DNA from 3 places in the Halioglobus sp. D3-4 genome. Region 2 is predicted to be linked to each of the others. Evidence: predicted binding sites of a transcription regulator. Region 2 holds the regulator's gene; each other region holds the start of a gene.
What was found. The regulator sigma-54, encoded in region 2, starts transcription at its own class of promoters, with help from an activator protein. The targets are predictions, from matches to a motif close to TGGCACANNNNTTGCNNT.

Region 1: the regulator sigma-54 is predicted to act here: its motif matches at 996-1,013, upstream of AC0L6S_RS11015 (PEP-CTERM sorting domain-containing protein).
Region 3: the regulator sigma-54 is predicted to act here: its motif matches at 1,272-1,289, upstream of AC0L6S_RS02415 (BON domain-containing protein).

The regions. Positions count from the first base shown of each region.
Region 1 covers NZ_CM147907.1:2,571,456-2,573,722, reverse strand. Annotated here, with positions in the region: gene AC0L6S_RS11020 (serine hydrolase domain-containing protein) at 1-915, shown strand, start outside; gene AC0L6S_RS11015 (PEP-CTERM sorting domain-containing protein) at 1,050-1,604, shown strand; gene AC0L6S_RS11010 (CaiB/BaiF CoA transferase family protein) at 1,641-2,267, opposite strand, start outside.
Region 2 covers NZ_CM147907.1:2,673,849-2,676,115, forward strand. Annotated here, with positions in the region: gene lptB (LPS export ABC transporter ATP-binding protein) at 1-349, shown strand, start outside; gene AC0L6S_RS11510 (RNA polymerase factor sigma-54) at 527-2,020, shown strand; gene hpf (ribosome hibernation-promoting factor, HPF/YfiA family) at 2,093-2,267, shown strand, end outside.
Region 3 covers NZ_CM147907.1:581,647-583,913, forward strand. Annotated here, with positions in the region: gene AC0L6S_RS02405 (sigma-54-dependent transcriptional regulator) at 1-474, shown strand, start outside; gene AC0L6S_RS02410 (PRC-barrel domain-containing protein) at 539-790, opposite strand; gene AC0L6S_RS02415 (BON domain-containing protein) at 1,368-1,979, shown strand; gene AC0L6S_RS02420 (DUF1328 domain-containing protein) at 2,023-2,190, shown strand.

The DNA.
Region 1 (2,267 bases), 100 kb from region 2:
CGCCTGATGGGTGAGCGCCTGATCCTGATCGATAAGCCTGTCGCGGAGTATATTCCGGCCTTTGCAGAGAACGGCAAACAGCACATCACGATCGAGCACGTACTGTGCCATACGGCGGGTTTCCCGCGCGCACCGCTGTCCGCGCCAGCGTGGTGGACACGGGCATCTCGCCTTGATGCAATGCGCAACTGGCACCTTAACTGGGAACCGGGTAGCCGAATGGAGTATCACCCGCTGTCGGCACACTGGGTGCTGGCGGAATTGATTGAGACTGTCAGCGGGGTCGACTACCGGCGCTATCTGCAGGCCAATATCATTGCACCGCTTGGCCTGCAACAGTTGTGTCTGGGTGTCCCCGAGTCCGAACAGTCTGATATCACCACCGTGCAACACGTCGGTGAACCGCCGTCGTCTGAGCAGATCCGGGAACTTTTTGGGGCGGCGATCGAGTGGCCCAATACGGTGGATCACTCGCTATTGATGTTCAACGATCCCGCGGTGCGGGCGTTGGGTGTGCCGGGAGGGGGCGCTGTGTCTACTGCGGCGGACGTGGCGCTGTTTTATCAGGGTGTCATGCGCAACAGCGCAGAGCTATGGCAGCCGGAGATTCTGGCCGATGCCATCGGTACGGTGCGCGTCGATTTCCCCGATCCCATGACGGGCGCGCCGGCCAATCGCAGCCTCGGTGTGGTGATCGCCGGAACGGACCGCTACCAGCCGTATCGGGGGCTGGGAAACCGGGTCTCCGGGCGTGCTTTCGGGCATCAGGGTGTGGGTGGGCAGGTGGCTTGGGGAGACCCGGTCAGTGGTATTTCGTTCTGCCTGTTGACCAATGGGTTGGATGCAAACCCCCTGCGCAGCGCGCAACTGTGTGCGGCCGCTAGCAATCGCGCCGCAGCCTGTTGGCGGCCCTGACCGTCCGCTTTCTTTACATGCCAACAGTTGGAAGCTTGAGATTCTTTCTATTTCATTGATTTATAAGGATAAAATAATGCTGGCATAAATATCGCATCAGAATATCATGTTATTCATACAAACAGGGTATGGCGATGATGACGGCCTCGATAAAACGGTATTTCGCGGTGATTGCACTGGCAGCACTCCCGTTTGTAAACTCCGCAAATGCTGCCTTGATGTATGTAGGCTATTGGGATGTCGCCGATCCCAATGCGCCGCTCTGGTCCGATACTCCCCCCAACGGACCATTGGCATACACAGGTCAGGAGGCCGCAGCTCTGCTGTTCGGTGGCAATGCCTCTGAGTACTCGATCTCAACCGTCGACGATACTGTCGCAAATATCAACAATATGGCCTGGTACGATATCATTGGCTATGGCGGCCATATATTTGCAGAAGATTACTCCAACAAGTACCTAGGTCAGTATTACGGCCCAACAGCGGGTTTCAATGTTTCTGATTTATCCAATGCTGCCTCGGCTTACGTGCGTGATAACCTTGTACAGGGGGCCGCGCGCAACTACGTATTCAAGGACGATGGGAGTACTGTTTATGACGCAGTACCCGAGCCCACCATGCTATCGATGTTCCTGCTTGCGCTCGGTGGCGTTGTCACCATGAGGCGTCGTGCCAAACTAGCCGCGTGACGGCATCGGTTCGGGCCCGTTGGCGTTTTCAGCTTTTTAGTGGGTGCCGATCACATTTGCGTTGAGTAACGCCTGTATCTCTGCGTCGTCGTAGCCCGCCTCTTGCAGAATCGCCTCGCTGTGTTCTCCAAGTCTGGGCGGGTGGCGGTACAGCGCAGCGGGTGTCTCCGACAGATGTCCCGGATAGCGTATATACCTGAGCGTCCCCGCCTCCGGATGTTCGGCATCGAAGATGGTGCGGTTGTGTTTCGCCTGTGGGTCATCGGCAAATTCGCGCACCGTTTTTACTGGCCCGAACGGCACACCAGCGGCATCCAGCCGCGAAAGTAACTCACTGGTGGTAAAGCGTTTCATCACCTCACCTATGGCATCCAGCCAGGTGTCGAAGTCACTGATACGCTCGCCGAGATTGCGCATGCCTTCGCGCTCTAGCAACTCAGTACATTCCAACGCAGTGCACAGATTAGTGAAGTGGTTGTCCTGCAAAGCCATACCCACGACAAAACCGTCGCTTGTCTCGAAAGTGCGCAATACCGCCAGCGGTGTTGGATCCCGCAAATCGTTGGGCACAAAGCTGTCTACCGGCATCATATCTGCCAGCGCGTTGGTTGCCCAGGCGTCTATCATCGGTACATCCACACGCTGCCCCCTGCCGGTGCCACC
Region 2 (2,267 bases):
TGTCCAGCACCTGCGGGACAGCCTTGGCCAGGCGCTGTCGGGTGGCGAACGACGACGTATCGAAATAGCCAGGGCATTGGCCACTGAGCCGGATTTTATTATGCTGGACGAACCTTTCGCCGGTGTAGACCCAATCTCAGTCACCGATATCAAACAGATCATTCTACACTTACGCGATCGCGGTATCGGAGTGTTGATAACCGACCACAACGTGCGGGACACACTGGATATCTGTGAAAAGGCCTATATCGTGGGCGAAGGTCAAATTATCGCCTCTGGAACAACCGAAGATGTACTGGGCAACGAACATGTGCGCCAGGTATACCTTGGCGATCAGTTCCGTATGTAACCCCTTCCCGGCGCGGTCGCGCAGGCCATAGCCACGAGTTTTCGACCACCTCACAAAACCAAGCAATTTTCACGCCAAGCGGTTGCCACCCGTTGGCCACGGGGGCTACACTGGCTGTGTAAGTCCCAACGGCCGGGATGATACCCGCGTGAGATAAACAATGCTCCGAGTCTTGAAATGAAGCAGTCACTCCAGTTAAAGCTGGGTCAACAACTTACGATGACGCCGCAGCTGCAGCAGGCGATTCGATTGTTGCAGCTGTCCACACTGGACCTCCAGCAGGAGATCCAGCAGGCACTGGATAGCAACCCGCTTCTGGAGATGTCTGAGGATGACCCCTACACTTCAGGTGATGACGCACCGGACAATACCGATGACGCTTCGCGCAGCAAGAACGACAAAAACGATGACAGTACCGAGGAAGCGCCTGACTGGAGCTCGAAGGAGGTAGACGGGGAGTCCTCCCTGTCTGATGATCTGCCTGTTGATGTGCAGTGGGATGATCTGCTGCCTTCAGCATCGGCGCCAGCATCACAGGGTGATGAGAACAACGATCATGATTTCTCTGCACAGAACTCGGCCAGTGAATCACTCCGTGAGCAACTGCTGTGGCAGCTTGGGCTGACCCGACTCTCCGATACAGACCGCCTTATAGCGCTTTCGATCATTGACGCTACGGATGCCAACGGTCGCCTCCTGAGCAGCCCTGAAGAAATTTACGAGAGCCTGGCCGATGACCTCGAGATAGATTTTGACGAGCTCATCGCCGTACTGCACCGGCTCCAACAGTTTGAGCCCTCCGGGGTCTGCGCTCGCGACCTGCAGGAATGCCTGCTGATACAGCTAAACCAGTTACCACCCACCACGCCCTGGCTTGATCAGGCGAAACTGATTGTCAGCCGCTACCTGAACCAGTTGGCAAGCAGCGATTTCGGCCAGATTCTCAGGCGCGCGCGAATTAGCGAGGACGAACTCAAACAGATACTGACGCTGATTCAGTCACTGGACCCCAACCCGGGCTACACTGCGGTACCCGAGGAGGTCGAGTACGTTGTCCCCGATGTCTTTGTCACCAAGAAGAATGGTCGCTGGCTGGTAGAACTCAACCCCGATATCGCACCAAAATTACGCATCAATACCGGCTACGCCAGTTTGATCAAACGCGCCGATAACAGCGCCGACAACACCTATTTACGTGATAACCTGCAGGAGGCGCGCTGGTTTCTGAAGAGCCTGCACAGCCGCAACGAAACCCTGATGAAGGTTGCCAGTAAAATCGTCGATCACCAGCGAAATTTTCTCGAGTATGGTACCGAAGCCATGAAACCACTGGTATTGCACGAAATTGCCGAGGCCGTTGAAATGCATGAATCCACAATCTCGCGAGCCACCACAAACAAATATATGCACACACCCAGAGGTGTCTTCGAACTCAAGTATTTCTTCTCAAGTCATGTAGGGACCACCAGTGGCGGAGAGTGCTCGTCCACCGCCATCAGGGCGCTGATTAAAAAACTTGTGGCCGCCGAAAACCCGCGTAAGCCATTGAGCGACAACAAAATTGCAGCGCTTCTGAAAGAACAGGGCATTGAAATTGCCAGGCGCACCATAGCCAAATACCGTGACGCTCTTTTTATACCACCATCCAACGAACGCAAACGTCTGGTCTAGAATCAAACTATCAGCAACCGGCCTCGCCGGCATTAGGCACCAATAGTCTCAAACCTGTAACAGGAGCAACCTATGCAACTCACCATCACTGGTCACCACCTGGAAATCACCACTCCCCTGAAGGACTATGTCGAAAGCAAGCTCGAGCGATTGCAACGCCACTTCGACCATATAACCGCTACCGATGTCATTCTTACGGTGGAAAAAAAGGTGCAGCGTGCGGAGGCCACTGTCCATATCGCCGGTG
Region 3 (2,267 bases), 2.1 Mb from region 2:
ATCCACGATGGCTTGTTGCGCGAGGATCTCTATTTTCGCATTGCACAGTTTGTGTTGAACATGCCTCCGCTCAGAAGTCGGGGAAGTGATATTCAGGGGCTGGCGCAATATCTGCTCAATGAACTCAATGACGCTAACGATACGGCAAAGTATTTCTCGGAAGAATCTCTGAGTGCACTTCAGAGCTACCCTTGGCCGGGCAATGTCAGGGAGCTTAAGAGCGCGATAGAGCGGGCGTACATCATGGCCGATCAGCAGCTGGAGAGAGAGCACTTTCCCGATGGGCAGATCGACCTCGTGGAGGCGGGAGACTACCTGCGCGTGTCTGTTGGGGCATCGCTTGAACAGACTGAGAAGAAGCAGATTATCGCGACTCTGGAGTCGTTTGATGGGGACAAAAAGGCAGCCGCAGACAGTCTGGGTATCTCCCTTAAAACACTCTATAACAGGCTTAACGAGTACGAGGCTCCTTGATACCGATTGCGTAGAATATTTCGGGCAGCGTTTCACGCCCAGCTGAATGTAAGTGGTGCTGTTATCAGTTGAGCACTCGGCGCCGCATGATGGATTCCCCCCTGTGTGTAAGCACAAAGCCACTTTTTGATTTGGAAAAAATCATCGCGGCCCAGGGCATCATTATCGACACGTCATCGCTTACCCTGATGCAGGCAAAGCGGACAATGCCTGACGAAGGGTCTACCATAACGTTTTCGATTGCGCCCTCCTGAATGCCCGATGTTGTGTAGACCCGTTTGTCGATAAGGTCGTTCAGCGATATTACATCGTTCACAAAAACTGCTCCTGACGGGTGGAATTTGTCTCATTGTGATCATGCATTTTTTGTACCAGCGCGTATTGGCTGCACAGATAAAGCGACGGGGGGCATGATCCGTTCCTGTAACCTGTTTACCATTCATCCGTGTTGGCAGGTGTGCCGCTCCTGTTGGTATCTTCCCGGTAGCCACAGCTCCGGATTTTGTAATAGTTTCTCTGGCCATTGTCAGATTTGCAACGTATTGATGGCAAGTACACTAGCCGAGAGCTTGCCGAGGAAATAAAGTAATTGTCGATTTTTTTGTCCAGCTCCGGCGTTTGTAAATCATACAGTTAACTTTGTCACATCTTCCACCAACTGGATAACTTTGGGATTTTGGAGCACGGCATTGTACTCGTCCTGCCAGCCTCAGAAATTCTCAATTTTTCGGTAGAGTACTTACAGGCAGCTATTTTCCCCGATATAGCGTATTCATTTTTAGCCAGTGTTCTCGTGCTGGCATGCTTTTCGCAACGACTTTGCTGAAGCCGGTCGTGGTGTCCGCACATTTTTTCCATGCGTACCGGCATTGATGAAACTACAGGAGAGATACATGAACAATATGAATGCTATCAAACTGGCATGTACGACCCTGGCATTGAGCTCGGTGTTATCCATGCCGGCCTATGCTGGTCAGGAGGCGACGACCAGCGAGCCCACAACATCCTCCAGCCTTGAACGACACGCCAGTGATGCCTGGCGCGAGGGCAAACTCGACACCATCTACCTGTTCAATCGTCACCTCAACAACTTCACTATTGATCCCGAGGTGATGGGTACAACTGTTGTGCTCACCGGCAAGGTGGAGTCGGAAGTCGACAAGGAACTGGCCGAGCGGCTGGCACTTGGTGTCGATGGTGTGACCGAGGTGACTAATCGTCTCATGGTCGTGGCGCCGGAAGAAGCCAGGTCAGGGCAATCAGAAGATGATCGCGCACTGTCAGCGAAGGTTGAAGACGCCACCCTCACTGCCGAAGTGAAGACAAAGTTACTTGCCAATGAGCAGACCGATGGTCTGGATATAAACGTCGACACGGTTCGCAATGCGGTGACGTTGAGCGGCACAGTGGACTCCTCTGCAGAGAGGGATCTGGCGGGCGAAATCGCCAGGCAGGTAGAGGGTGTCGCGGAAGTAAGCAATAAGCTGATGGTCAGCGAGAGCTAGACATTGGTCGACATCCAACACTCAACAATTAAGGAGAAAGACGATGCTTTATTGGGCTTTAGTATTTCTGGTAGTGGGATTGGTTGCCGGTCTGCTGGGTGCTTCAGGGATCGCCGCTATCGCAGGGCAGATATCCTGGGTACTGTTTGTGATCGGTATCATCCTGCTGGTCATCCACCTGGTAACTGGACGGGGCCCGCCCTCGGTGTAACCATCGCTTGAGTAATGAAGCGACAATAAAAATGCGGGGCCATTACTGGCCCCGCATTTTTTTCTCACTGGAAAGTG